2 regions of the Marinomonas sp. AWM4_232 genome follow, and region 2 is predicted to be linked to the other one. Evidence: predicted binding sites of a transcription regulator. Region 2 holds the regulator's gene; the other holds the start of a gene.
What was found. Region 2 encodes sigma-54, which starts transcription at its own class of promoters, with help from an activator protein. Its sites were predicted from a motif close to TGGCACNNNNNTTGCTNT; they were not measured.

Region 1: the regulator sigma-54 is predicted to act here: its motif matches at 5,773-5,790, upstream of flgB (flagellar basal body rod protein FlgB).

Annotation. Positions count from the first base shown of each region.
Region 1 covers NZ_JBSWTA010000001.1:753,045-768,102, forward strand. The annotation lists gene ACXAC1_RS03625 (flagellar basal body P-ring protein FlgI) at 1-25, opposite strand, end outside; gene flgH (flagellar basal body L-ring protein FlgH) at 47-706, opposite strand; gene flgG (flagellar basal-body rod protein FlgG) at 717-1,502, opposite strand; gene flgF (flagellar basal-body rod protein FlgF) at 1,537-2,277, opposite strand; gene ACXAC1_RS03645 (flagellar hook protein FlgE) at 2,417-4,156, opposite strand; gene ACXAC1_RS03650 (flagellar hook assembly protein FlgD) at 4,171-4,875, opposite strand; gene flgC (flagellar basal body rod protein FlgC) at 4,884-5,336, opposite strand; gene flgB (flagellar basal body rod protein FlgB) at 5,336-5,731, opposite strand; gene ACXAC1_RS03665 (CheR family methyltransferase) at 5,921-6,754, opposite strand; gene ACXAC1_RS03670 (chemotaxis protein CheV) at 6,792-7,724, opposite strand; gene flgA (flagellar basal body P-ring formation chaperone FlgA) at 7,852-8,541, shown strand; gene flgM (flagellar biosynthesis anti-sigma factor FlgM) at 8,650-8,961, shown strand; gene ACXAC1_RS03685 (flagella synthesis protein FlgN) at 8,980-9,456, shown strand; tRNA gene ACXAC1_RS03690 (tRNA-Arg) at 9,549-9,624, shown strand; gene ACXAC1_RS03695 (methyl-accepting chemotaxis protein) at 9,643-10,944, opposite strand; gene ACXAC1_RS03700 (TIGR03862 family flavoprotein) at 11,171-12,397, shown strand; gene ACXAC1_RS03705 (LysR family transcriptional regulator) at 12,378-13,298, opposite strand; gene ACXAC1_RS03710 (ABC transporter ATP-binding protein) at 13,289-14,299, opposite strand; gene ACXAC1_RS03715 (ABC transporter ATP-binding protein) at 14,292-15,058, opposite strand, start outside.
Region 2 covers NZ_JBSWTA010000001.1:4,038,859-4,053,916, reverse strand. The annotation lists gene mreC (rod shape-determining protein MreC) at 1-353, shown strand, start outside; gene mreD (rod shape-determining protein MreD) at 350-823, shown strand; gene ACXAC1_RS19235 (Maf family protein) at 832-1,425, shown strand; gene rng (ribonuclease G) at 1,418-2,872, shown strand; gene ACXAC1_RS19225 (YhdP family phospholipid transporter) at 2,886-6,716, shown strand; gene ACXAC1_RS19220 (carbon-nitrogen hydrolase family protein) at 6,724-7,557, shown strand; gene yjgA (ribosome biogenesis factor YjgA) at 7,566-8,096, opposite strand; partial or broken gene mgtE (magnesium transporter) at 8,109-9,460, opposite strand; gene ACXAC1_RS19205 (HPr family phosphocarrier protein) at 9,465-9,734, opposite strand; gene ACXAC1_RS19200 (PTS sugar transporter subunit IIA) at 9,745-10,194, opposite strand; gene ACXAC1_RS19195 (RNA polymerase factor sigma-54) at 10,207-11,691, opposite strand; gene lptB (LPS export ABC transporter ATP-binding protein) at 11,769-12,494, opposite strand; gene lptA (lipopolysaccharide transport periplasmic protein LptA) at 12,499-13,014, opposite strand; gene lptC (LPS export ABC transporter periplasmic protein LptC) at 12,998-13,576, opposite strand; gene ACXAC1_RS19175 (calcium/sodium antiporter) at 13,580-14,536, opposite strand; gene ACXAC1_RS19170 (ABC transporter ATP-binding protein) at 14,701-15,058, shown strand, end outside.

The DNA of each region.
Region 1 (15,058 bases), 3.3 Mb from region 2:
AGAGTGTTAAGATCAGGGTTTTCATACACTAGAATCCACGTAGTAATTAAAATGGCCACCAACTAGTATTCAACGCTCTTGTTAACCAGCCTTGTTCGCTTCCTGACGCTAGTTCACCAGTTCCAGAGTAGGCAATTCTTGCATCTGCAAGACGCGTTGATTCAACTGTATTATCAGAGCTGATATCCGCTTCACGAACCAAGCCTGACAAACGGATGTACTCTTGACCACGATTCAATGTTATCCACTTTTCACCCCGAACGGCCAGCAGCCCATTTGGGTAAACATCATAAACGGTTACGGTAATACTACCAGATAAGCTGTTACTTTGATTAGCGTTCGCATTACCTGAAAAGTCACTATTCATGCCCGGTAAGCTAGTATCCAACCCTACAGGAATACCTAAAATGGTAGGGTTTTGAATTGTGGCCGAGGAAGACTTGGACACTGAAGCAGCGTTCGACTTGGTAGAACTTGTACTTTCGGACAGGGTAACGGTCAGAATATCACCGATCTGACGCGCTTTCTTGTCACCAAAAAACACATCTCCCATTCCCGTTTGATAAATTCCACCATCACTGTTTTGACTATATTGAACAGATGGTTGAATTACTGGCGCGTAGTATGGATCGTCAGAAACCGGAGCGGGTTCGACCGCAGCACAACCAACTAAAACAACTGGGATAAAAGCAAATAATAAACGCATAAATGGCTCTTTATAATTGCTGGTTAACGAAGCTCAACATACCATCAGCAGCCGAAATCACCTTAGAGTTCATCTCATAGGCACGCTGTGTGGTAATCATATTCACTAACTCTTCTATAGAGTTCACATTTGAAGACTCCAACATACCTTGGCTCAGATAACCTCGACCATCAGTCCCTGGCTCACCAACTACAGGGGCTCCGCTTGCGGTTGTTTCTTGATACAGGTTGCTACCTAAATAATTCAAACCAGAAGCATTAATGAAAGTGGCAATATTTATCACCCCTATCTGTTCAGTATCTGTCGCACCTCCCCTAAGAACAGAGACAACGCCATCCTCGCCAATGGTAATTTCAACGACATCTTGATCTACCGTAATGCCAGGATCTAAGACCAAGCCAGTGGAATCCACTATAGTACCTTCGCTATTGAGCTGAAATTGACCATCACGCGTGTAAGCAATAGTACCGTCAGGTTGCTGTACTTGAAAAAAACCACCGCCTTGAATCGCTACATCCAATTGTCGATCCGTAATATTGTAGTCGCCTTCTTCAAAATTCTTTTGAGTTCCTGTTACTCGGACACCAGCCCCTAACTGCAGCCCTGACGGCAATTCGGTATTCTGTGAAGACAAACCACCTGGCGCACGCAGTGTTTTATACAGCAGGTTTTCAAATACCGCCCGGTCTTTTTTAAATGCTGTGGTCGATACGTTAGCCAAGTTATTCGAAATAACGGCCAATTGTTTGTCCATCGCAGACAAACCTGTTTTAGCAACCCATAGAGCTGAATGCATATCGTACTCCTTATCTCTGAATCACGTAGCTGTATTAACTACGTTCAAGAATTCGCGCCGATGCGTTTTCATTTTCACGCACCGTATTCATAACTTTAATGTTCATTTCAAATCGTCGAGACAACTCCATAATGCTGGTCATTTCTTCAACCGCATTAACATTACTGCCTTCTAGATACCCTGAAACCACTTGAACTGAATTATCCTGTTGTAATTGCTCACCACTTTTTGTTCGAATCAAGCCATCATCACCTTTTACTAAAGCTTCAGGTTCAGCGGACACAAGTTTAATTCTGTTCAAAGCGGTTATCTGAGTGCCGTCGCCACCTTGGGGAATTATGGAAATGGTCCCATCTTCACTGATATCAAGATCATCTAAAGGAGGGAGAAAAATGGGTCCCGCAGCCCCCATGACAGGCAAGCCCGTACCTGTCACCAACTGACCAGAAAGTGTCAACTGAAGATCTCCAGCACGGGTATAGGTTTCTTGCCCACTACCATCCAGCACGGCAATAAAACCATTGTTTTGAATAGCAACATCCATTGAGCGTCCGGTATTTTGTAGAGGCCCCATTTCAAAGTTAGTACCAGGATTCTCCGTCATGGCATAGACACGTGAAGGATAAAAATCACCGTTGACCTGCATAGATCGAGCTTGTTCAAAATCAGATCGAAAACCTGTGGTCGAAACATTGGCAAGGTTATTTGCATGAATAGTTTGGGCATTCATGACTTGCGTACCACCACTCATTGCTAAATACAGCGCTCTATCCATATTTCATACCCACGATTAAAAACGGATTTAAAACAAATAATAAATAGTGTGTAACAAATAGTGTGCCAAGTCTGAAAATTGCGTTTTTCAGGCATAAAAAAACCCAGCATATGCTGGGCTTTTTAATCGCTAATAATGATTAACGTAGGTTTATAATCGTCTGAGTGACAGTATTTTCAGTCTCTAAGGTCTTAGAGTTAGCCTGATAGTTACGCTGAGCTTCAATCAATGCCACTAGTTCTTCAGTAATATCCACATTGGATTCCTCAAGAGCGCCGCCTTGAATGCTACCAAATGTACCAGTATTCGGCTTGCCGACATTTGCCGCCCCTGAGTCAGAGCTTGCCACCCATGCAGTTTTTCCGGCAGGAGTAAGGCCATCTTGATTATCGAACACAGCCAATGCAATTTGCCCTAGCACAGCCGTTTGCTGGTTTGTATAGCTAGCCACTAACATTCCATCCTCATCAAAACTAACACCTTGCAATTCTCCCGCAGCGAAGCCGTCTTGAGAAAAACGATCCGAGCTGGTCAGTGCATATTGGGTACTGTTAGAAAAATCGATGGCCAACTCCGCCTGAGCGTTTGTTGGGTCCCAGCCGACAATACTTAATTGAGTCGGGCTCGCGGTTGCAAATGGGAAAAAACCATTGTATGCGCCCACTAGATTGCCTTCGTTATCGAATTTCACAACGGTATCGTCAGCTAAATAAGGCACCGTTTCAAACAGTAAATTCCCGGCTGCATCCGTTGCCTGATTACCAGTTGCAGGATCAATAACGGGCTGCTCAACAGGGTTATTCACTTCACCATCTACGGTTACTTTCACTTCCCAAGTATTGTCTTCGCCCTGTTTAATAAAGTAGTAGCCGATCGTATGCTTCTCTCCCAACGCATCATAAATAGTGTTGGTATTTCCGTAGGTGTACGTCTCAGGGTCCGCCGGATCAAATGCTTCTCGAGCAACATTTTCAGGTTCAAGATAGTTTTCATTTCCGCCAGTATAATCAAACGTTACACCAGCCACAGTAATAGCATTGACCGTTGTTGGATCGACTAGGTCAGACGTTGCAGTCGGTTCAGTTCCTCCGACATATAACGGAGCATAAGGAGTAGCAGTGCCCGTGATGGCTTCGGAGTAAGTACCTTCGGCATCATCAAATGTGACATAGGTATCTGCCAAGTAAGCTGTTCCGGTTGCTGGGTCTACTTGCTCACCGTCTACCGTAGCGTATACCTGATAAGTATTAGGCAATTCAGATTTAGCATAATACAGTGTGACAGCCTGAGGTGTAGCCCCCCCTGTATTGGCCGTTTGCGTATAGGTATAAGTATCCGGATCGCCCGGATCAAATGTCGACCCAATGTATGCAGGCACGTCTTCAGATTCAGAGTTTAGGTTTAGCTCGACCCCAACTTCTGTTGAGGCTTCTGGCGCAATACGTTCTGTTGGAACCTGAAGGTCACTTAAAGCCCCAGCAATAATCCCATCGACAGCATTGTAGCCTTGAACCACACCACCATCATTTGTCACTAGATAGCCTTCAGAATCAAGCTTAAAGTCGCCAGCCCGTGTATATGTTTGAGTCCCGCCCTGATCAACAACAAAGAAGCCTGAACCATCTATGGCTAAGTCCAAATTATTATCCGTATTTGAAATATTACCTGCTGAGAATTCCTGAGCAATGTTGTTGACACTGACGCCACTACCAATCGTATTACTACTGCCAGCCCCGACTACACTTGTATTATATAAATCACCAAATTCTATCCGAGACTTCTTGAAGCCAGTTGTATCAGAGTTAGCAATATTATTACCAGTCACGCTTAAATAGTCAGCGGACGCTTTGATACCTGACAGTGCTGTATTAAAACCCATAATTATTTCCTCCGCTAACTGACGATTTCAATCTCGTCACTAAGTGCTAAACTGCCGTAATTTTGAACATTCAAAGTTGTTCCGTCTGAACCATTAATAGTGACACTATTTATTCTAGCCGGAACTTGAGTGCTTAACTCTGTCACCTCACCATCAGCGTTGCGTGACGTCACACTAAACGTATATTCACCGTTCTCTACAACATTACCGTCATTATCCGTACCATCCCATGTATAATTCTCATCAGTAAGTGTGGCCGATTTAACAACTTCACCACTGGCATCTAAGATGTTTAGAGTCGTTGTTTGGGCATCATCTGGAAATGACGTTTTAATGGATACTGAGCTACCATCTGTTACCGTCGCCGTGTCGCTATCAACGTATACTGATTTTCCTACCAATGTTGAAGCAGTTAATGCTTGGTTAGACATCAGAGCTTCCGTCATATTAGACATCTCTGAGGCCATATTTGTGAGACGCTCCAATGAACTAAATTCAGCCATTTGCGAAACCATGTCACCTGTATCTTGCGGTTCAGTTGGATCTTGATTTTTAAGCTGCTCAATATAGAGCTGCAAAAACACATCCTGATTGGCTAAACCATCAGCACTCTCAGTACTGGTTGTCGCTGTTATTCCAGATTTTGCCTTTGCTTCATCGGTCCCGTATTGGGATATCAAGCTAGATAATGCAGAGTTTGTGTTGATATCAGACATCATTCACCCCCTTAGGACTGACCTAAGGTCAACATTCTCTGCATCATACTTTTAGCAGAGTTCATTATTTCAACGTTTGTTTGAAACGAACGCGAAGCAGACATCATGTCGGCCATCTCTTCGACCGGATTCACATTCGGATAAAAAACATAACCTTCTTCGTTTGCCATCGGGCTATTTGGCTCATAACGGGGCTCTAACGGCTCATCCGATTCAACAATTCCGGCCACCTGAACACCCATGCCAGACGCTCCAGAAGTAATATCATCCGATGCATTCCAACCACGTTCACGCAAAGCATCAGTCATCATCTGCTGAAACACAGGTTTGCGAGCACGATAGGTTTGATCGGCAGAGCTGGCCACACTATCAGCGTTGGCAATGTTACTGGCAACCGTATTTAAGCGGACAGTTTGAGCACTCATCGCTGAACCGGAAATGGCAAAAATATTACTTAACGACATTATTGTCCTCCAGTCAGCGCTTTCTTCATGCCGCTGATTTTTCTATCCAAAAACATAAAGCTGGTGTCAAATTGCAATGAGTTTTGCGCAAACTCTGCTTGCTCTCGCTGCATGTCAACTGTGTTTCCATCCAAAGAAGGCTGACTACCATTTCGATAAAGCAAGTCATCATCTTTAGCAAATGAGCTCTCTCCAGCAATATGCTGATCATCATCACCAGCTAGCTGAATACGATCTCGTTCCGCTGACAACATTGATTCGAACGAGATATCACGTGCCTTATAGTTAGGCGTATCTGCGTTGGCAATGTTGTTTGCTAGCACAGAGGCACGTGCAGTACGAAACAGCAACATCTGATCGTGTCCCGCAAATGCATCTTGGAAAGAAATCGACATAAACACCTCATTTCGACAGCAACAACTTATTTGAGCTTAATAAAGCAAAATAAGTGCCAGAAATAAAAAACATTAAATATCAACACCTTAGAAAACAACAGACTCAAAACTGGCAATAGGCGGCAAACAAAAAACGGCAACTTAAAAGTAAGTTGCCGTTTTTAAAGATAGCAAAAAATATCGTGTAAGCTATTTCGCTTTATAAACAATACCGGGGTGACATTGAACGATGTCAAACATAGAAGACAACCCACTTAGCGCTTCAGATCCGCCTAAGAATAAATAACCACCAGGATTTAAAGATGCATGCATTCGTTTAAGAATATCTAGCTTAGTTTCAGCAGTGAAGTAGATCAGTACGTTACGACAGAAAATAACATCAAACTTTCCAAGCGTTGTGAACGAATCAATCAAATTTAGATGTTTAAACTCCACCCTTGAAGAGATATGAGGCTTCACTTTCCATACAGCATCATTAATCTTATCGAAATAGCGATTTTGATTCTCTGGACTCAATCCTCTGGCAATAGCTAAGCTGTCATACTCGGCTTGTTTGGCATGTTGAAGAATATTTGTACAAATGTCCGTTGCAACGATCCGTTCACCTGCTTTTAACATCCCTGGTTTGGATTGCTTAAACTCTTCAAGAATCATACTAATCGAATAAGGCTCTTGTCCTGTAGAGGACGCTGCAGACCAAATTCTAACTGGACGCTTATCCATTTGCGGAAGAATCACATCTTTCAAAATTTTAAAAGGATGACTATCCCTGAACCACAACGTTTCATTTGTCGTCATGGCATTAATCACTTCTTCACGAAGCTTGGAGACTCGTCCGCTTCGTTCGAGTGCGGCAACCAACTCTTCAATTTTCGTGAACTTCTCTCGCTCTAACAGTTTGCCTAAGCGACTTGCGACAAGATATTGCTTATTATCGCTTAAGGAAATACCACTCTCTTTCTCAAGATACTTTCGAAAGCGGTCATAACCTTGAGGAGAGATCGAACCTGAACTACTTAGCATGCACACTCCTTACTGCGGATCACTGACATAAGAAACCTTACGCTTCTTCGGTTGCCGCAACCGTTTCAATAGCGATCCTAGCAAGTTCGTCAGGTTGGAATTTAGCTAGGAAGCCGTCCGCTCCTACTTTTTTCACCATCGCTTCGTTAAACACACCACTTAAAGAGGTATGCAACAAGATAAATAGGTCTTGAAGACGGCTATCATTGCGAATAGCTGTCGTCAATGTGTAACCATCCATCTCTGGCATCTCAATATCTGAAATAACCATAGAAAAATGCTCGGTTACATCAACTCCATCTGCGACCAAATTTTGTAGATAAGTTAACGCTTCTTTGCCATCACACAAAACAGTTGTAGCAAAGCCTACATCTTCCATACAACGCTTAATCTGCTTACGTGCTACAGAAGAGTCATCAACAATCAGAATATGATGCTGTTTCGCATTTTCCTGAATATCATCTGTCACGATACCCGTAGAAATATTTTGACGCGTTGGAGCAACCTCAGAAAGGATTTGCTCTACATCAATAATTTCAACCATTTCTTTTTCAACCTGACAGACAGCAGTCAAATAGTTATCGTTAGATAAACCTTTTGGTGGCGGCTGAATATCACTCCAATTCATGTTCACAATGCGCTCAACACCGCGAACCAAAAAACCTTGAATACGGCGGTTGTATTCGGTAATGATCACAAAGCAGTGTTCAATGTTTTCAATTGGACTGGCGCCAGTGGCCAGCCCCAAATCCAGAATGGGGATGGTGCCACCACGAATATGCGCAACGCCTCGTACAACAGGACTGCTATGGGGCATGCTAGTCAATTTGGGGCACTGCAACACTTCTTTAACTTTAAAAACGTTGATGCCATAAATCTGCTTGCCGTTTAAGCGGAAAAGCAATAATTCAAGACGGTTTTCTCCGACGAGTTGGGTACGCTGGTTTACGCTCTCGAGAACTCCGGCCATAAAAGCCTCCTAAAATTTGCGCTCTGTTATACAGGGAGAAACCCTATTGTTATGAAAATCTCTCATCAAATGATAGAGTGATTTTGTTATTTTTACTAACCCAAGTCGATATCCTTGGAGATTACCGATGGGTCACAATAAGCCTATAGCCATATTACTCTTTTTTTTATCCAGTTGGAGTAGTGCGTCACAAATAGAAACCCAAATCGAACAATTTATTAAACAGGTTGAATACAAAAGATTACAATCAATCTACCCGAATGCTCGAATCAATATTTATATTCAGAACAAAGTGGCATTGAATTACCTACCAGACTGCCAACAACCTATTAGCATAGAAAATCAACGTCCCGAAGCAACATCAAGAACATCATATGGCATCAGTTGCTCTTCACCAACATGGAAATCGTATGTTCCTGTTACTCAAGAAATCTTCGTGAAAGGAATCAAAGCCATTACCCCTATTCCAAGAGGTAGCACCATCAACCAAAAAAACACCGTCATTGGTGAAACAAACCTCAATAACATCAGAGGGCACCTTTATACTATTGCCAATCCTCCTTATGGATTGATAGCCGCACGCAACATACGGATTAATACATTCTTAACAGATCAATTAACCGAGCTGCCAAATCTAGTTAAAAAGGGAAGTCGTGTCCTGATCGTTGCTCAAAGCGACAACATTTCAGTAAGAATGAACGGCACAGCCCTAGAGGATGGCGTAGAAGGGCAGCAAATACGTGTCAAAAACACAAGTTCTGGTCGAATTGTGTACGGAAAAGTTGTCAGCGACTCAGAGGTTTTAGTAAACTACTAACAAATCAAGACTTGCTATCTTCAGTTAAAAATAGCTTAACTTTTTATTAAAGTTTAGGCTTGTAAGACCGATAACTGAATTAGCGGACTAATTCTGGAGGCAAGTAACATGGCTATTAATATTTCTGGTGTAGGTACTCAGCCTACCCTATCAACAAACAAAAACGATAGAGTTCAAAAAGATGAAGCAAATAACGCTTCACAGTCGAACTCAGTAAACAGCAAAGAATCCTTAGCAGAAGATACTGTTCAGTTGAGCAGCGTTGCGCAATCGCTGCAAGTAAAAGGTTCAGATAATGAATCTGAGGTTGATATGGATAAAGTTGAACAAATCAAACAAGCCATTGCTGCAGGTGAATACAAGATTGACACCGAAAAGTTAGCAAGCAGCATGCTTTCGATCGATGAGTTGTTTGCCTAACTCAATTAGGATCTTCTCATGATTCCGCTTGCCCCGCTGTTTATTCAAATCAAAGAGAACCTCGAACATTTGTCCGAGGTTCTCCTGCGTGAGCGCAGCGCTCTAGCCACTGCCACACCTGACGATATACTTCAACTAGCTTCAGAAAAAAAATCGTTGCTTGATGCAATCGATAGTGCCAACGCTAAACGTCAAAGCATGCTAATAAAGTTTGGAGTTTTACACCCCAAGCAACCTAGTGATAAACAGTTCTTTGATTGGCTTGATCAGCAAAACAACATGGAAGACGTTAAATTACTCATCGCAGAATGCGACGAGTTATTGAAGGTGTGCAAACAAGCTAACCAAACCAACGCTCGGGTTTTGTCTACATTACAAAAACGCAACAAAACGTTGTTCGAAATGCTTCAGGGCCATAACCGTAAAAATAAAGTCTATACCTCTAGCGGTAACACCAGACCAGTCAGTAGCAAACATACCATTGGCCGTGCCTAGGTCTCTCTTTTCCATAAATTCCTTTATAGAACAGCCAGCTATAGAACTTTGGCTTGCCTGATAACATATCGCTGATATAATCCTTGTGGCGTGTCTCCATAGGTAAACGGGATATACCTGCCGCCTCCTAAGCGGCTATTCCAGGTTCGAGTCCTGGTGGAGACGCCACTCTTTAAATTTACACAGCTATGGGCGCATCGCTTCCACCATTTGCACAAATTGCTCAACCCCTTGGCTGACCTCTTCCAAACCTTTGGAAACATTGCTAATACTTTCTTCCCCATGCATGGCAATACCTGATACTGCAGTCAATGCCGTATCAATCTGCTTAATCAGCTCATGGTTAAAGTCCACAACTTTTGTAATTTCTGCGGTCGCGTCAGACGTATTACTCGCAAGCTGTCGTACCTCATCAGCCACCACGGAAAAGCCTCGTCCAGCATCCCCTGCCCTAGCCGCTTCGATGGCTGCATTTAGCGCTAACAAATTGGTTTGATCCGCAATTGAGCGGATAGTCACAACAATGTCGGCGATACTTTTAAACTGCTCCATAAGCTGCTCACCAACACGTGTCGCCTCAGAAACCTGCTCTGCAATATTATGTGACGTATCAACTGCTTCACTAAGAACTTGCACAGCATTTGAGGTGATTTGGCTCGTCTGTTCCGATGTTGCAGCGGCCATGTCTACAGCGCTCATTGCTAGACTCACTCGCTCGGTGATATCCGATGCAAATTTAATCACCTTATGAACTCGACCTTTGTCATCATAGATCGGGTTATAAGTTGCTTGGAGCCACAGCACGTTGCCACTTTTATCGATACGTTTAAAACGCCCATGAGATAGCTCGCCATTAGCTAACTTTGACCAAAAGTCAGGATTCTGACGATAAAACTCATCATCACAAAACATTCTATGGTGTTGACCAACTACTTCCTCATGGCTGTATCCAACTACATTAAGGAAGTTCTGATTAGCGTCTAGAATGGTTCCATCGGGTTCAAAGCTGATGACCGCTTGCGATCGGTCTAGAGCTTCAAGTATGGCATTTTTATTACTCAAATCCTGCTTGGTTTTAGTGACGTCGTTACAAATCTTAATAACTTCTGTCACCGTTCCTTGTTCATTTTTGACAGGAAAATAATTCGCTTCAAGGAATAAGATATCGCCGTTTTTGTTGAGTCTCTCATAGGTCCCGCCAAAGGCATGGCCACTAGCAAGGTCGGACCAGAAGTTCCGATACTCATTTGACTCAACATATTCCGGCTTACAAAACATTCGATGGTGCTTACCAACGATTTCTTCTAAGGTATAACCTACTGCGGCTAAGAAAATTCCATTCGCGTTGAGTATGTTTCCATTTGGATCAAATCGTATGAAGGCAGTATGAGACCGTATTGCATCCAACTCACTTTTTAGTATCGTTAATTCCTCTAGATCTGCCGATTTAGATGCTTGTTGGTTCTTTTTATTTCCAATCGAGAACATAACTACCCCCGCTCAAATAAGTCCCTTTTGTCATCAATAAATTTGTTTGCACTAGTAGTCATTAATATTAATTAGAAGCCGCCCAGAAATTGTTATTTTTAGTACAAACTTGGTAATTTTAAAGTAGCTGTTCTTTAAGTTTTGACAAGGCGAACTTGATTTTAAAACTAGCAGTTTAAGCACAATTCGCTATCATTCCGCCTAATTAAAAAGTGAAGGTGAGCAAGTGAAGAAAGTAATGGTAATAGGTGCTGGCCCAGCAGGTTTGATGGCGGCAGAAGTCATACGATCAGCTGGCTTTTCGGTTGAAGTGTTTGATGCCAAGCCAAGTGCGTGCCGCAAGTTTTTGTTAGCGGGCGTTGGAGGCATGAACATCACCCATGCTGAACCTTATGATGACTTTCTCACACGCTATTACGACAAATCCGCTTGGCTTGAGCCTTCGATAAAAGCATTCACACCGACCGACCTTCGTCAGTGGATTCACGAGCTTGGTATTGAAACCTTCGTCGGTACCTCTGGGCGGGTCTTTCCCGAACAGATGAAAGCCGCTCCGTTGCTACGTAATTGGTTAAAACGCCTCAGAGAATCTGGAGTGACTTTTCATATGCGTCACCGACTAGTGGGGTTAGAGGAACGGACGGCAACTTTTGAGCACCTTGGTGAAACCTCCATGGTCCAAGCGGACGCAATCGTGCTCGCTCTTGGCGGAGCAAGCTGGCCTAAGTTAGGCTCTGATGGAAAGTGGGTTCCATTACTGGAGCAAAACAAAGTAGACGTCGCGCCCCTCGAGAGTACTAACTGTGGCTTCTACAGTAATTGGAGTGACCATCTTAAACAGCAATGCGCTGGAGCACCGTTAAAAGGCGTTGAGTTTAGTTTCACTCTTCCTGCTGGAGAAGCCGTCTCTCGAAAAGGCGAATGCATTGTCACAGCAGATGGCATGGAAGGCAGTTTGATTTATGCCTACTCAAAATATCTAAGAGATGAGATTAATAGCAGCGAGAAAGCCACTTTACGTATCAACTTAACCCCAGATCTAAGCCGTGATCAGCTGATTCAAAAACTCACCAAAACCAAGGCGAAAGAGTCTTTCTCCAAATACCTTAAGCGTACACTAAAGCTTGATGCCGCCAAGATCGCATTACTTTATGAACATTACTCAAAGCATGAGTTTGACACGCCTGAGAAGTTAGCTCATTGCTTACAAAATACCCCTGTGTGTTTCTATAAAGCGAAGCCCATCGAAGAGGTCATTTCTAGCGCTGGCGGCGTCTTAGAAAACAGTGTTGATGACTTCTTTATGTTGAACCGCCTTCCAGGGGTGTTCTGTGCGGGTGAAATGTTAGATTGGGAAGCGCCAACAGGTGGCTACTTGCTCACAGCCTGTTTTGCCACAGGCCATCGTGTAGGGCACGGAGTTGTAAATTGGCTTAAAAAGCAGAGTCTTTAAGCGCTTGCCAAACATCGTTTAACTTAGGGTTAGCATTGGTTCGTGCTCGATAAACACGGATTTCCAACGGCACGTTCCAGTTCACAGCACCCGCCAAAGCTAACGACCCGTAGCTTAACGAATCCTGCACTAAACGCTTTGGCAACCAACCCACGCCGAAGCCCTCTTTGACCATGGCTTTAATGCTTGCCGCATGAATGTTACTGGCTAAGATTTGCAACTGCGGCACTTCATGCTGACGTTGTAGGTGATGTTGCACGGCTGGCGCTAAAAAGGTCACATCATCGTAAGCAATGTAAGGAATCGGCTGCTTCCGGCTACCAGGTAATTCATAGATAGGCTTTTGTTGTTCATCCACCGCCACACAAGGAACGAGTATTTCACGGCCAATAGTGATGCTCTCAAAATTCTCTTCATCCAACTCTTTCAAGAAGCCGATAGCGGGGTGCCAGAAGCACAACATCAAGTCCGCCTCATTAGCCGTCATGGCATTAATAAAGTCAGCCCCCGCCCACGAACTCGACTTCATATTTACATCGATCTTAATGTCCAATTGATCACAAAGCGGCGCCACTAATTCTCGGTAATAGCCCAAAAATAACGACTGCGTTGTAACGAAGCGAATCTGCGACTGCTCCTGCTCTTTGATCTCTAGACACCGAGCCTTAGTGTCTCGCAGCTGTCGTGTAATCAGCTCAGCACTTTGCAGAAAGATCTCGCCCGCTGGCGTTAATGACAGGGGCAACGTATTACGGTCGATCAACGTGACCTTCATTTCTTCTTCCAGTAGTTTAATACGACGACTGAAAGTCGGCTGCGTCACATTCTGCTCATCCGCAGCACGAGAAAAGTGTCGCGTCTTCGCCAAAGCAATAAAGTCTTCTAGCCACCTTATTTCCATGTGCGCCCCTCCTCCACTGCATGGCATGCCACTTGGCTACCATCAGATTGAGTGACCAGCATTGGAGTCTGTTCATAACAACGCTGATTAGCGAGTGGACAGCGGTTACAGAAGCTGCACCCCATCGGCTTTTCTAAAGGCGTCGGTACTTCACCGGTAAGATGAATCGGTTCCAGATCTAAGTTATCCAAACGCGGGATAGATGACAGTAATGCTTGGGTATAAGGATGTTTTGGCGCATCAAACAATGTCGCACGATCAGCCACTTCACACACACGACCCAAATACATCACAGCGACTCGCGTTGCAAAATGCTCCACCACAGCCAAATCATGGGTAATAAACAAATAGGTTAAGCCAAGCTCCTTTTGCTTATCCATCATCAAGTTCAGTACTTGCGCCTGCACTGATACATCAAGCGCGGCCAATGGCTCATCCGCAATGATTAACTCGGGCTCTACTGACAATGCACGGGCTAGAGAGATGCGCTGACGCTGACCTCCAGAAAACTCATGGGGATAACGGTCTTCTGCGTCTTTGGTTAATCCCACAGATAGCAACAGCTCTTCAATAAACTGATCCACTTGCGTACGCGACCAGCCTGCATGATGCAGTCGAATGGCTTCGCGCAGGATTTGATACACTGTCATTCGAGGGTTGAGCGAGGCATAGGGGTTTTGAAACACCATCTGTATTTTCTTACGAAATGGCATTCTTTGGCTATCACTTAACTGATCAATGCGTTGATCATCAAAGTACACCGCACCCTCATCAGGACGCTCAAGCCCAACGAGTAGCCTCGCTAAAGTAGACTTACCACAACCCGTTTCCCCTACCACACATAAGGTTTCACCACGATGAATGCTGAGATCAATACCATTTAAAGCAAACACTTTCGGATGACGACTTTGCTTACGCGGCCAGCGCAACGGCCAACGCCATTCAGAACGAGTACGAAACACTTTTTCCAAACGATGGAACGTCACCAACGGCTTACTCATAAGAGTCGTCTCCATCGTACTGGGAAAATTCAGACAACATATCTTCCACCACGTAACACGCTACGGTAGACACGCCACTGTACACAAAGCCCGGTGGATTCTGTCGACAACGCTCTTCCGCATAAGGGCAACGTGGATGAAAGGCACATCCGCTTGGTTGATCGTTCAAAGGCGGCATATTGCCTTTAATTTGGTTGAGGCGTTGACCTGGTAACGCCATTTGCGGCAATGCATTTAACAAACCTTGGGTGTAAGGATGCTGCGGATCATTAATAATCTCTAACGTCGGCCCCTGCTCCACAATACGCCCCGCGTACATCACAAAGGTTCGTTCAGCAATCCGCGATACCACCCCAAAATCATGGGTAATCAAAATCAGCGCCACACCATTGTCAGCACAGATTTGTTTTAGCAACTGCAATATCTCAGCCTGAATGGTCACATCCAGCGCCGTAGTAGGTTCATCGGCAATGATGATTTCAGGATTTAACAACAAAGCGATGGCAATGATTACCCGCTGTCGCATACCGCCCGACAGCTCATGAGGGTATTGATCGAAACGCTGACTAGGCGCTGAGATACGCACGTGTGCGAGCTTTTCAATCGCAAGCTTTCGAGCGTCTTTATAAGCAATGCGAGTATGACTACGGATCGCTTCAATCATCTGCGCGCCAATGGTCAACACTGGGTTAAGCGTCACCATAGGATCTTGGAAGATCATCGCGATTTTCTTGCCCCGGATTCCTTGCCATTGCTTAG
Region 2 (15,058 bases):
TTGTCGAGACATCTGCATACACCAGTCGCGTTTTATTGATTGCTGATGCCAGCCATTTTGTTCCTGTACAGCTTGCCCGTACTGGTTTAAGAAGTGTTCTGCGTGGTACAGGTGATTTAAAACGTATGGAGCTAATGAGCGTACCTCACACTGCGGATATTAAGAAGGGTGACATATTGACAACAAGTGGTTTGGCAAATCGCTTCCCTGTCGGTTACCCAGTTGGCGTTGTTCGAGCGGTTCGTCATGTCTCTGGTAAGCCTTACGCTGATGTCGATGTCGTACCATTGGCTCAGTTAGGTCGCAGTCGTCATGTTATGCTCATTGAGCGAAATAATGAGGTGGAGCAATGAAGTCATCCCTGGCTTTTGTACTAACATTTGCTATTGCTCTGATGCTTGAGGGGTTAGTGTTTCCGGCTCATTTAGTTTGGTATAAACCTGAGTGGACTTTGTTGGTTATTTTATACTGGGTAATCGCTTTACCATTTAAAGTGGGTGTTGGTATTGCGTGGTTCATTGGCTTGTTAGTTGATTTACTTCAGGGTGGAGTCATAGGTCAACATTCTTTAACCTATGTAATTATTACGGCTGCCTGCGCTACGTTGTACAAACGTTTGCGTATGTATCGACGTTGGCAGCAAAGTATTTTTGTATTTTTATTAATTTCAATCAATCAGCTCGTTGGTTTTTGGGTTGATCACTACACGGGTGATGCTGAGCCTACCTTGATGATATTTATGCCAGCGATAGTCTCTGCCATCTTATGGCCTTGGGTATTTGTCTTGCTCAGGAGTATCCGTAGATTGTATTTTATTCGATAAGGTCGGTTATGATTATTTTAGCTTCCGCTTCTCCTCGTCGCCAAGATCTCTTATCCCAGCTGGTTGAGAGTTTCGCTGTTAGGCCTGCTGATATAGACGAAACCCCTCTTTTTCAAGAACCACCCGCTGAGTATGTTATTCGTATGGCTCGTGAAAAAGCTGAAGCCATTGTGGCTGAAGGTGTGGATCATGCGGATATTCTCATAGCATCTGATACTAGTGTTGTTATTGATGATGAAATTTTAGGGAAGCCTCGTGATCTAGTGCACGCTAAAAAGATGCTGCGTAAACTATCTGGTCGAACGCACCAAGTAATGACGTCTTTATGTGTTTGTAATGGTGGCATGAATCGTGTTGCTACCTGTAATGTGGTATCAAATGTAACCCTCCGCGAAGTAAGTGATGTTGAAGTTGAGCAATATTGGTTAACGGGTGAGCCTTGTGACAAAGCTGGATCTTATGCAATTCAAGGGATTGGAGGTATGTTTGTGACACATATGTCTGGTTCTTTCTCAGCTGTAGTGGGTTTGCCTATCTATGAGATAGCTAAACTTTTGAGCGAATTCGGAGTGAACCCATTGAAGGAGAATATTCGTGAGTGAAGATGTTTTAATCAATGTCACCCCGATGGAAATACGCGTGTCGCTGGTTGAAAATGGTGTCCTGCAGGAAGTTTATATAGAGCGATCTAGTCGCAAAGGCATCGTAGGAAACATATATCAAGGTAAAGTGGTAAGGGTGTTGCCAGGAATGCAGGCAGCCTTTGTGGACATAGGTTTAGAGCGAGCTGCTTTTATACATGTTTCTGAAGTGGCCGACCGTGATTCAGTAAATGCAAGTGATCAAATTGGCGATTACTTGCGCGAGGGGCAATCATTAGTTGTTCAAGTAACGAAGGATCCAATCAGTACTAAGGGTGCCCGATTAACCACTCACCTGTCTATTCCTTCGAGATACTTAGTCTATATGCCCGATCAAGCGCATGTGGGAGTGAGTCAAAGAATAGAAAATGAAGAAGAGCGGGATCGCTTAAAACAGTTGGTTTCTAAGGCGCTAGAGGATCGCGATGAAACCAGCGGATATATTCTTCGTACTGCAGCAGAGCGTGCAGGAGAGGAAGAAATTCTAGCGGATATTAATTTTCTAACTAGACTGTGGCAATCAGTAAAAAAACGAATTCATTCTAGTAAGGCGCCCGCCATTATATATGAAGACTTGCCTCTTCACTTAAGAACTATGCGTGATTTAGTCAGCTTAACGACAGAGAAAATCCGTATTGATTCTAAGGAGAACTTTGCCAAGCTGCGAGCTTTTGCGGAAGACTTTATTCCAGAACTGATGAATCGCATCGAGTACTATCCCGGTGAACGTCCTATTTTTGATTTGTACAGTGTTGAGGATGAAATTCAGCGCGCCTTAGATCGAAAAGTTCAGCTTAAATCAGGTGGTTATTTGTTAATTGAGCAAACAGAGTCCATGACCACAATTGATGTGAACACAGGTGCTTTTGTTGGTAGTCGTAACTTAGAAGAAACCATCTACAAAACCAACTTAGAAGCTGCAACAGCAATTGGTCGTCAACTAAGACTTCGTAATCTAGGTGGTATTATTATCATCGACTTTATCGATATGGAAGACGAGGAGCATAAGCGTCAGGTATTGCGTATGTTGGAAAAAGTGCTTGAGTCGGATCACGCTAAAACCAAGATTACAGGCGTATCAGAGCTTGGGCTGGTTGAAATGACGCGCAAGCGAACTCGAGAGAGCTTGGGTCAGGTTTTATGTGAGCCTTGCCGATCTTGTCGAGGGAGCGGTTTCGTAAAGACACCTGAAACAGTATGTTATGAAGTGCTTCGTGAAATAATGCGTGCTGACAGAGCTTACAACTCGCAAACCTACACTGTGCTTGCTAGCAGCTCTGTGGTAGAGCGTTTTTTAGATGAAGAAAGCGCTGCAATTGCAGAGCTTGAGGCCTTCATTGGTAAAACAATTCGTTTTCAAATCGACCCTGTTTATACTCAAGATCAATATGATGTAGTACTACGCTAACGGAGTTTTTAGCATGCGAGCAATAGGGACAGCCACGCGATTGTTATTTTGGGGGGCAGTGCTTGTCAGTGTAATCTTGGCAGGTACTGTCTTGCTCGCAAAATTTACGCTCCCCTTAATCAATATTTATCAGCCTCAGATTGAAAAAAATCTAACTCAGCTAACGGGTATGAAAGTACGTGTAGGGGATCTAATAGGTGAGTTAAAAGGTATTAATGTTGAGTTTAGGGCAACCAATATTTCTTTTGATGCTCCTGAGCAACTTGACGCGATTAACTTAGAGTACTTGTCTTTAGAGCTTGATATCCCCAAAACGCTCTTTACCCTTTCTCCACAGTTTCAAAATGTAGTGTTGTCTGGTGTGGAGGTTCTTCTTCAGGAAGATGAGCGTGGCAATATTACCTTGAAAGGCCTGGAGACCTCGCCCTCGGCTAGCTCTAGCACCGATATCGCTGTGTCTCGTGTGCTTAACTATGCGGCAGAGCAGCAGCAAGTTAGTTTGTTAGATGTGTCTTTCACTCTTAACAGTCCAAGATTTGATGAGCTGAGTATCTTGATGCCAGCTACTTTGTTGCGCAAACGTTTTACAAAGACCTTTCTTAAAGCCGACGTTTTCATCAATGATATCGAGCAGCCCATTCAGATGCGAGCGCAGATTAGTCGGGATTTGACCAATTTCCTTGAGCAGCAGGTCCAAGGCTATATTTCGGTTCCGGATATTACTCTACCAACGGGCTGGTTGGCCTTGGCGGCACTTGAGCCGTTGCAATCTGTGTCAATGGCGGGTGAATATTGGTTAACGTATCAGCCAAACAAAGGGGTATCAGTTCAGGCAAAAGATAGTAGGGCGAAGCTGGCTTTTCAAAATGATGAATCCTTATTTCTTAAGGCAGATTGGCGCCTGAAATACAATGATGAGGCTGTTGCTATTACTGTAGCGGATCTTGCTCTTAACGACTCTGGGCGTTTGTACGAAGGAATAGATATAAAAGCGGAATGGGAGTCAGATGGAAATCGAACCTTTGCGGTGTTCAATAAAATGGACGCTGAAATCGCCAGTAAAGCGGCGCTGAGGTTTGTTCCGAGTGAGTGGCGCTTACATAGTATTCTCTCAGGCCTTGAGCCTAGAGGAGAGGCGAAGAATGCTTCTTTAAGGATTTGGCAAGGCTCTGAAGGTGTGCGTTTTCAATACCTAAGTAATTTAGTAGATGCTCAAGTGAATGGTCATAATGGTATTCCGGCGGCGGATCATATTTACGGAGTTTTCTCGTTAACGGACACTCAAGGTAGCGTTGAATTTAAAGGACGAAATCACACTCTCGCTTTTCCGACAGTATACGATTCTGCTTGGCAGGTTGAGCGCTCCAGTGGTGAAGTGGCTTGGCAAAGATTAGATCATGCATTTGTTGTCACAGGCGATGATTTAAACCTCGCTTATCAAGGAGCTACTGTTCAAGGGCGTTTTAGATTAGAGCAGCCGCTGGAGGGTGGGGTAGGTGATGATGAGTTAATGCTTGATATAAATGCTCAGCATATTTCTAAGAGTGATGGTCTTTTGTTTGTCCCTCCTAAGGTTCTGTCGAATGAATTAGACAATTGGCTTGAACAAGCATTGGGGCAGGGTGAAGCAAGCAATGTTGATTTGTTGCTTCGAACGGGGCTTGTCGCAGGGCAAGGTGCCCCTCACCTGCGCCTTTCTATTGATACTGTCTTAGACAAATTAACATTTGACCCAAATTGGCCATCAGCGAATTCCGTCGTTGGTAATGTTTTGGTGACGGAAAATGACGTCAATGTTCTTGTAAATCAAGCGAACTTTGCAGGCTTGCCGATAACTAACCTGCAAGTCAGTGTGCCTTTTATTGGTGATGATGCAAACCAAGTGATGGTGCGTGGTCAGATACAAGATAGCGCGCCAAAACTTTTGCAGGCATTAGAAAAAACGCCATTGAAGAATAGTGTGTTAGCTCCGTTTGAAGGGTGGCGTATAACGGGTGGTGTTGCAGGTTACTTTGATTTGAAAGTTCCGTTAAGTAAGGAGTTAGAGCCCTTTGTTGATTTGAACTTAACGTTTCAGCAAAACAAGGTCACGCTTGCCCAGGCGGATTTACCTTTTGACGTTGAGTCTGGAAAACTGAACTATCAATCCAGCAAAGGTTTGTATGATACAGAGTTTGATATAGAAACTTTAGGTGGGAAAAGTCACTTGAGGCTGACATCTCAGCTCGCAGAAGACGGTGTCTTTATAGTTAGTGGAGCGCTTTTGGGCGACATAGATGCTCATGAGGTGGCGTTGTGGCGAAATGTTCCTAAGCCTGTTTTATCAAGACTGGAAGGTAAAACCAGTTACTCGGGAGAGCTTGAAATTGGGCGCAGTAAGCCCGGACAGGTAGATATTTATCTTAAAACCGATTTAACGGGTGTGAAGCTGGCATTGCCAGCTCCAGCAGCAAAAGCATCTAGCCGTTCGGTGCCAACTGATATTCATATTGCCGCGCTGAATGATGAGGTGTTGGTTGATGTGTCCTCTCAAGATTGGCTCTATGGTTCAATTCTGGCGGATTCTAATGGGCTTCAGGGAGGGCATGTTTCTCTTGCAAAGCCTCTCCCTAAGGACCAAAAGATAGAAAAGGGTTTATCTATTTACGGTCAGTTTGATGAATTTGATTGGTTCACTTGGCTGCCTATTGTTGAGGACTTTAAAAAAACCTCTGAAGAAGAACTTAATGAGTCAGGTGTTGGGGTAGGTGAAAGCTTACCGACGAAGTTACCTGACTGGATTCGATCTCTTGATCTCCTTGTCGATTCACTTCCTGTAAATGAAAGAAATCAATTTAATAATGTAAAAGTTTCTTATACTCGTGCAAAAGATGGACACCCATTATCGGTGACCTCAGATGAGTTCAATGGAGTACTGAATCAGACGAATGCTGAACCTGAGCTGCATATTCACTATTTAAACTGGCTGACCGCTACGGAAGCTACGACTACAAGTGAACAAGAGACTAAAATACAACCAAGCATAGTACCTTCTATGGTCTTGAAGGTCGATCAAGTTTTTGTTGATAATCGCCCTTATGGAGATTGGTCGGCTAACGTTGAGAACCTAGGAAATAAAGTACGTATCAATAATATAACCACGCAATTGCCTAAAGGAGACTTTGTAGGGCAAATTTTCTGGCAGGGGGGCGACGAACAAAATGTTGAATTGACTATTAATGCGGAAGGTGAAAATGCTCGAGAATTGACAAAAAAATTCTCATCAACTCCTTTCTTAAGTTCGAACAAGTATCAAATGGGGGCTTTGCTTAGTTGGGAAGACTCGCTGCTTTCCTTTGATCGCTTGTCTTTAGCCGGACGAATCCATTTTAATGTACAAAAAGGAAACTTTAATCAGGTTGATCAGCTGCCACCTTTTTTAAGATTATTGGGTATATTCAACGTGGATGCTCTAGCCAAACGACTGACATTTGATTTCTCTGACTTATATGAACCGGGTACGCCTTTCGATCGATTTAGTGGGGATTTATCGATCGCTAATGGGATGTTAACCACTTCGGATCCAGTTCGTGTGGTCTCTCCCACAGCAGAAATTTCTCTTCAGGGGACAGCCAACCTTGTTGACGAGACTTTAAGTGAACGCCTTACGGCAACTATCCCCATTAGTAGTACATTGCCTGTTGCGGGGTTGCTGTTGGCCACGCCTCAGATTGCGGGCCTATTATATATAACGGACAAGTTAATTGGTGATCAGCTTTCGAAAGTAACGAGTATTCAATATCAGATTGAAGGCCCTTTTAGTGATCCTAAGGTTACTCCAGTCAAATATTCCCCAATAAGGTAACCATAATATGGCTAGTCTAGGTGTTGCTTGCGTTCAGTTAACCAGTACTAAGGATTGTGTGGCAAATCTTAGGCAGGCTTTATTGTTGATGGAGCAAGCCATGGTGAATCAGCCTAGGCTCATAGTGCTACCCGAGAACGTTTTCTTGTTTGATGCTAAGCAAATGCGAGAAGTGGCGTTGTCAGATGCAACCACAAAGGTTTTTGAAGCTGTCGGGCGATTTGCTATCGAACACAATATTTTTGTGCTGATAGGCTCACATCCCATGGCCCATGATCAGTTTGGCAACTTGATTTCTGATGGGCGTGTTAGGCAGGCGTCCATATTAGTTGGTCCGGATGGTAAACAGGTTGCCCGTTACGATAAGGTTCACCTGTTTGATGTAGATGTTGCGGATAAAGCCTCATCTTATCGAGAATCACGCTTCATCGAGCCTGGTGAAGTGACCCCTGTTGTTGTGCAGATTGATGGCGTTAATTTGGGATTAAGTGTTTGTTATGACTTGAGGTTTCCTGAGTTTTATCGTTGTCTAGCTGAACTGGGGGCAGAGATAGTTGTAGTACCATCTGCTTTTACATTTAAAACTGGCGAAGCTCATTGGCATACGTTGCTGCAAGCGAGGGCCATAGAGAACCAGTTTTACGTTGCCGGTGTTGATCAAGTCGGCTGGCACAATGAAACACGCCAAACCTATGGTCATACCGTCGCATACTCGCCATGGGGTGAGTTGCTTGGTAGCATGAATGAAAGTGATCAGGGAAGTATTTACTTCAAAGTAGATACAGAATATCTAAGAGAAGTGAGAGCGGCGATGCCTTGTTTGAAGCATCGCCGTTTGTAATATGACTACTAAAGCAGGCCTAACTGAGCGTCTTGTACTTCACGCAAGAGTTTAAAAAGTTTCTTACGTTGAGTGGTCGCTTTACCTTGTTCTGCTTCTTTTGCTGCCATTCTTACTAGTGAGCGTAATTGTTGAATATCTACGCTTGGATTTGCTTGGATATACTGGTCGAGGATGCTTTTACCGTTCTCGCCAATCAGTGCGTCACGTGTTGCTTCTAGTTGATGAAAGCGCTTATTGTTTGCGGCTGACGTACTATCAAATAATTCCAAACGTGCTGCGATAGCATCTGCATCCTCTGTGCGCATTACCTTACCAATGTACTGTAAATGGCGACGTTTTGCGCCCCATTGCTTAATACGATCAGCTTCTTCAAGTGCAGCGCGTAGGGTGTCTGACATAGGTACTTTTTTGCGTTGACCAGCGCTTAGGTTGGTGAGCTTTTCACCTAAGTCTTGCAGAGCTTCCATTTCTCTTTTTACTTGAGTTTTGCTCTTGTATTCTTCTTCGTTGTCTTCGTAGTGTTCAAAATCTGTCATGGTTAAATCGTTCTATAGTAAAAAGAGTGTGGCTAAGCCCAAGAAAGACAAAAAGCCAATCACATCGGTCACGGTTGTCAAAATAACACTTCCCGCTAAAGCAGGGTCAATACCAAGCTTTTTCAATGCGATGGGTAACAATGTACCTGTCAATGCAGCAAACAAAAGGTTGATAACAATCGCGCCAGCTATGACGTAAGCAATTTTAATGTCTCCAAACCATACGGTTGTGAGCAAAGCGATTACGGAGGCCCATAATACACCATTTATCAAGCCAACGACGACCTCTCTGTTCAAGAGCCATCTAGCATTCGATGAGCCAATTTGGTTTAAGGCAATGCCCCGAATTACAAGTGTTAGGACTTGTGAGCCTGCAATGCCTCCCATGCTCGCAACAATCGGCATTAAAATCGCTAGTGCAACGACTTTATCTAGTGTGTCTTGGAAAAGACCAATAACGTAAGAAGCAATAAATGCAGTAATCAAATTGATGCCAAGCCAAACTGCCCTACGTCGAGTGGTTTGCATGATGGGGGCAAAGGTGTCCTCGTCATCATCTAAACCAGCCATTTGTAGCATCGAGTGTTCTGCTTCGTCTCGGATAACGTCTACGACGTCATCAATGGTGATGCGACCAAGTAGTTTTTTTGTTTCCGGATCAATGACAGGGGCAGAGACCAAGTCCATCTTTTCAAAAAGCTGCGCAACTTCGGCGGCGCTTTGATGGGCATAAATGACATCACAGTCCGTTTCCATGATGTCACGGACTATGGTGTCCGTATCGGCTACTAGGAGTTTGCGCAGGGGGAGAGTCCCCAGAAAGCGATCGGATCTACTGACAACCAATAGGTTATCAGTCATTTCTGGGAGTTCCGAGTGTCGTCGTAGGAAACGGAACACGATATCGATAGTAATATTTGGCCGAATCGTTATCGTGTCGGTGTTCATCAAGCCACCGGCCGAATCCTCAGAGTAACTCATTAAGGATTCCATGCGCGCACGATTTTGTGCGGTCATGGAGGCCAGCACTTCCTTAACCAAGGTTTCAGGAAGCTGTTGCAGGATGTCTGCTAAGTCATCATTGTCGAAGTGTTCAGATACCGCTAATAAACGCTCGGTATCCATGTCCTTCATGAATTGAACACTAATCTCTTCTGAGACGTATTGTAAGACATCTCCTTGATTAGCATGATCAATCAGTTCCCAAAGAAGTTTACGCTCTTTAGGGGGGAAGATTCTAGAAGGCGAGCAACGTCCTGTGCAGGTAGAGCACCATTGAGCAAATAACGAATTTGCATGGTGGCGCCGGATTCAAGAGATTCGGCAACCGTCTGTAAGTGTTCTAAAGTGGACTGATCGCTCATTCGGCTATTCGCCTTCTCCAAATCGATCATTAATAAGTTCGATGATGGCTTCCATTGCTGCGGCCTCGTCCTCTCCGTTTACTTTCACATTTATGGTCGTACCTTTCGCAGCGGCAAGCATCATCATTGCCATAATGCTCTTTCCATCAACGTTTCGGCCTTCTTTCTCGATCGTGATGTCAGATGTAAATCGGCTTGTTGTTTCTACCAACTTGCCAGCCGCGCGAGCATGAAGCCCCAATTTATTGATAATTTCGACTGATTGTTCCAGCATGAGGGTGTCCTTACAGTAAAGCGTTAAACGCTTCAAACAAGTCTTCGTTGTTTTGTTTTTCTCTCAATTGATTTAACTTCTGTTCTGCTTGTGCTAGTTCCGCGATCTGCGCGAGAGTGGCTAAGTGCTCGTCACACTGATGTGGCGGAACTAATAAGGCAAAAATTAGGTCAACGGGACGTCGATCAATTGCGTCAAAATCAATTGGCTCTTCTAGTGACATTAATACCAGCGTAGCACTGTTTACTTGCTCAAGACGGCAGTGCGGTATCGCAATGCCATTGCCAATGCCTGTGCTGCCCAGCTTTTCGCGTCCGAGCAGGGCGTCATAAACTTCATCTGCGTTACAGTGTAGTCGATCGCTAACTGATTCGGCTAACTGCTCTAACAATCGTTTTTTACTAGAGATCTGTTGTTTCGCAAACACTAGATCTGTTTTTACTAAATTTTTAACTGACATATTTGCTGGCCTTTAAATCAGTCGCTTCCGCTCGTTTGATGGCGGAATGTTCATCGCTTCACGGTACTTTGCAACAGTGCGTCGAGCAACTTGAATGCCCTGGTCGGCTAAAATAGTTGCTAGTTTATTGTCACTTAATGGCTTTTTAGGTGGCTCATCTGCTACCAACTTCTTAATCATGGCACGAATGGCTGTGGACGAACACTCGCCACCAGATGAAGTGTTTACATGACTAGAGAAGAAGTATTTCAGTTCGAAAATGCCTCGGGGGGTATGCATGTATTTTTGCGTTGTAACACGTGAAATAGTGGATTCATGCATACCTACTTCTTCGGCAACGTCATGCAAAACCATAGGTTTCATGGCTTCTTCGCCAATTTCAAAGAACTCAACTTGTTTCGATACAATGCAGCTAGCAACTTTTAGTAAAGTCTCGTTGCGGCTCTGTAGGCTTTTCATAAACCATTTAGCTTCTTGTAAAGAATTTTTTATATAGGAAATATCATCGCTTGATGCTTTGGAGTTCACCATAGCCGAGTAGGTTTCGTTAATCTTAACCGGTGGCAGAGCGTCGTTGTTTAGCTCTACTTGCCAAACGCCATTGTTTTTCTTCACGGTAACATCAGGGATAACATAGTCTGTTTCACTGGTATCAATCAACGACCCAGGTCTCGGGTTGAGTTGCTGAATTAGGGTGATAACTTCTTTCAGTGCTTCTTCTTTAAGCTTGGTCTTACGGCTAAGTTGCGCGTAGTCTCTGTTGCCAAGCAAGGCAAGGTGTTGATCGACCACGCTAAAAGTCGCTCGATAAAGAGGGTGTTCTTGATAAGCTTCCAGTTGTACAAGCAGGCATTCACGTAAATCTTGTGAGCAAACACCAACAGGATCGAAGCGTTGTAAGCGGTGTTGCACGGCAGTCACTTCATCAAGCTCTAGATCTTCGAGTTCGACGGTTAAAGCCTGGAAAATCTCTTCTAAGCTCATTGATAGATAGCCATCTGTTTGCACGCTATCAATAATTGCATAAGCAATTTCAATGTCACGGTCTGACATATGAGTCAGATTAAGCTGCCAGATTAAGTGGTCTTGCATGTCTTCGGACAGAGCATTTCTGCCGTCGAGATCTTGTTCGCCTTCAAAAGCTGGGGTATCAGCTGCAGCTGCAGAATTTTGGTATGTGTCATCCCAATTGCTGTCTATAGACAGTTCGTTAGGGATGCTTTCCGTCCACTCAGACTCGAGCTGAGGTGTCTCGGAGCTGATTTCGGAGCTTTCGTTATTGGATTCGCCTGACGTACTAAGCTCAGTTTGACGTGAATCGCTCTCAGTTTGAAAACCTTCTTCTTCGTCCAATTCCAATAATGGATTGGATTCAAGAAACTCATGAATTTCTTGTTGCAAATCAAGAGTCGACAACTGCAGCAATTTAATTGCCTGCTGCAGTTGTGGCGTCATGGTTAACTGTTGTCCGATTTTAAGTTGCAGGGACTGCTTCATAGCGCAACTCTTTTATAATTAAGTATTTGGAATGACTTGTGCATAGTACTCCCTTTTCATAGGAAAAATAAGGGGGCTTATAGTTTGAAGTCGTCGCCTAGGTAGATTTTCTTAACTTGTTCGTTGTTTATAACGGCCTCGGCTTCGCCTGATGCAATGATACGGCCATTGCCAACGATATAAGCCTTATCACAAATGTCTAATGTTTCGCGAACGTTATGATCCGTAATCAGTACTCCGATTCCACTGGCTTGTAAGTGTTTGATGATGCCTTTTATATCACCAACCGATATTGGGTCGACACCGGCAAAAGGTTCATCTAATAGGACAAATTTAGGGTTCATGGCCAGAGCGCGTGCAATTTCTACGCGGCGTCGTTCGCCGCCCGATAAAGCCATACCTAGATTTTTGCGAATATGGGTGACGTGGAACTCCTCAAGTAGGCTTTCCATTTTAGCGATACGTGCTGCCTTAGTGAGATCTTTTCGCGTCTCAAGTATCGCGAGAAGGTTATCTTCTACTGTCATTTTACGGAAGATAGAGGCTTCTTGCGGTAAATAACCAATGCCTTTTTGAGCGCGACTGTGCATGGCGTCTTTGGTGACATCTTCGCCATCAATGAAAATGCCGCCTAGGTCATTTGAAACCATACCAACGATCATATAAAAACAAGTCGTTTTACCTGCACCGTTAGGTCCTAACAAGCCGACAGCTTCGCCGGAACGAACTTCTAGTGAAACGTCTTTCACTACTTGGCGTTTTTTATAGCTTTTGGCTAAATGTTTTGCTTCAAGAATCGCCATGTGTCTAGTTTGCCTGTTCGCTTTGGACGGGTTGCAGGGTCATGTTAACGCGACCACTACCACGGTTTTCAGCATTAAAAGTGCCGTTATTCAATATATAATGAATAAAGTCGGCTGAAATTTCGTCTTCGCCGCGCTGGAGGTAGCCGTTTTTATGGATTTCCAGTTGCCCGTTCGCAACGTTGTAATTCAATGTGTTGCCAGTTGCTTTCATTTGATCGCCAGCTTCATTTAGCTGTTGAGTAAATAGTGAAGGTGTTCCTTTCGCGGCTAATGACTCAAACTCACCGGTTTCGGGGTTTGTGTTGATAGTGAGAGATTGTGCTTCTATTCGAATACTGCCCTGAATGACGACAACATTTCCACTGTAGTTAGCAGTGCCTTCCTTTTGGTTAAATGCTGCTTTATCGGCCTCAATATTAATTGGTTGTGAAAGATCGCTTGGCAAACTGTAGGCAGCGCTGCTTGCGAGACTGATTAGTCCCCAAGCTATAAGATGTTTGTTACTTTGAAACTTCATAGTGTCCTGAAACGCCTCCATTTAAGGTTGCGGTATTGTCAGTAAGATTGAAAAATATGCTAGCAGATTTGGTAGTGCCTTGAGGCGTAATGAGTTCGCTGTTCCCATGACTGATAATCGTTTGGTCGTCGTTGTTGAAAACTAGTGTATCCGCATGAATGCGACCAGTCTCAACATTGTCTGCGTAGCGAATTACTTTGGCGTTGTGATTGAATGTGACCGTGTTTTCTCGATCATTTAATAGGCCGTTTTCTGCAGAGGTAACAGATTTTAAGTTTTCTGTGTAGCGGGTCACGACCGGAAGCTCTAGCGTGGTTTGATTTCTAAGGTAGTGGTTGGCCGTTTGTGCTTGCAGTACTTCTTGTAACTTGCCATCTTGGTTATAAGAGCGAGCGGTGACGTCTTCCAAGAAAAAGTCAGGTGCGTCAGATAATTTTTGTTCGTCCAATATGTAGAGTGTTGGGCGGTTTCCAATAAAGAAAACCGCTATTGATACAAGGGCGATGGCTAGAAAGCCAGCGATGCCTTTGTGTCGAAAAAACTTTTTAATTGATGTTTGCATGATCTAGCCAGAGATTGCTAACAGGTACAAGTAGGCACCGTATCCGCCTAGAAGTGGCAATGCTAACCATCGAGGGATGCTTGCTGTGCGGTGCTTTGAGTAGATGATAACAGCAAATGCAAATAAAAGGGTAAAACCAAACATCCACCAGTAATCTCGTTCAATTACCGTATTTTCAATGATGCCCGGTGCAATCAATGCAGGTAAAGGAAGTACTGTCGCTAAATTGAATATGTTGGAGCCTAAAACATTGCCGATTGCTATGTCGTGGTGTCCTTTTCGTACACTAGTAATGGAAGCTGCCAATTCTGGTAGGCTGGTGCCAATCGCGACAATGGTGAGGCCGATGACTAAATCAGACACTCCTAATGCTGAGGCAATGCCGATGGCTCCCCATACTAGTAGCTTAGAGCTGCCAATAAGAACGGCTAAGCCGATGGCGGCAATTAACAAAGAGCGCGCCACGCTACCGCCATCGTCTTCAGGTAAATCGCCTGTTAATTCTTCCTCTAAGTTTTTTGAATTTCTTAGCAATAGGAAGAGGACGCCAATAAAGGCAATAATCAACACTACACCATCAATAAAAGATAGGTGTTGATCAATCATGAGAAAACCTGCAAGCAGAGTGACGCCAAGGACTAGAGGGATTTCTTTCTTCACTAAGCTGCCATTGATCGGAACAGCGGCCAACAATAGCGTTGCGCCAAAAACTAAACCAATGTTGGCAATGTTTGAGCCAATGACATTCCCCACAGCAATGCCTGGTGCATTGTCTAATGCGGCAATGGTCGACACGACCATTTCCGGAGCAGAGGTACCTAAAGCAACTAATGTAATACCAATAACAATAGGGCTTACATTAAGCTTTTCAGCAACTAATGCGGCGTGTTCAATAAATTTGTCTGAACTGATAACGAGTAAAATAAGGCCAGTAATCAGTGCTAAGGAAAACATGAGCATTCGCTAAATACCTAAAGACAGTGAGAGAGGATCGTAAAGCGCACCATTTAATGTGGTTTATTGAAGGATTTCAAGAGGCTGGCGTTACAAGCTGGTTTTGATGGCGTATCTTTTACATTTTTACGGTGCTAGTATCCGTTCGATTTTAATTCAAGGAGTCATCAGTGGAAGTCTATGTTGACGTCAAGAATTTGTCCTTTCATCGAGGTGGTCGTGCTATTTACGAAGACATTACCTTGCAAATACCAAAGGGCAAAATTACTGCAGTTATGGGGCCAAGCGGTGTAGGGAAAACAACGCTTTTGCGCTTGATTGGTGGTCAAATTGAAGCTAGCTCGGGCTCTGTAGAAGTGGCTGGTCTAGATGTGGCGCAGGCATCCAGGAAAGAGCTGTTTGAGGCGCGCAGAAAAATGGGCATGTTGTTTCAAAGTGGTGCGTTATTTAGTGATATGAGTGTTTACGAAAATGTCGCTTTACCACTGCAGGAACATACCGATTTTGACGAGGCGATGATACGCGATA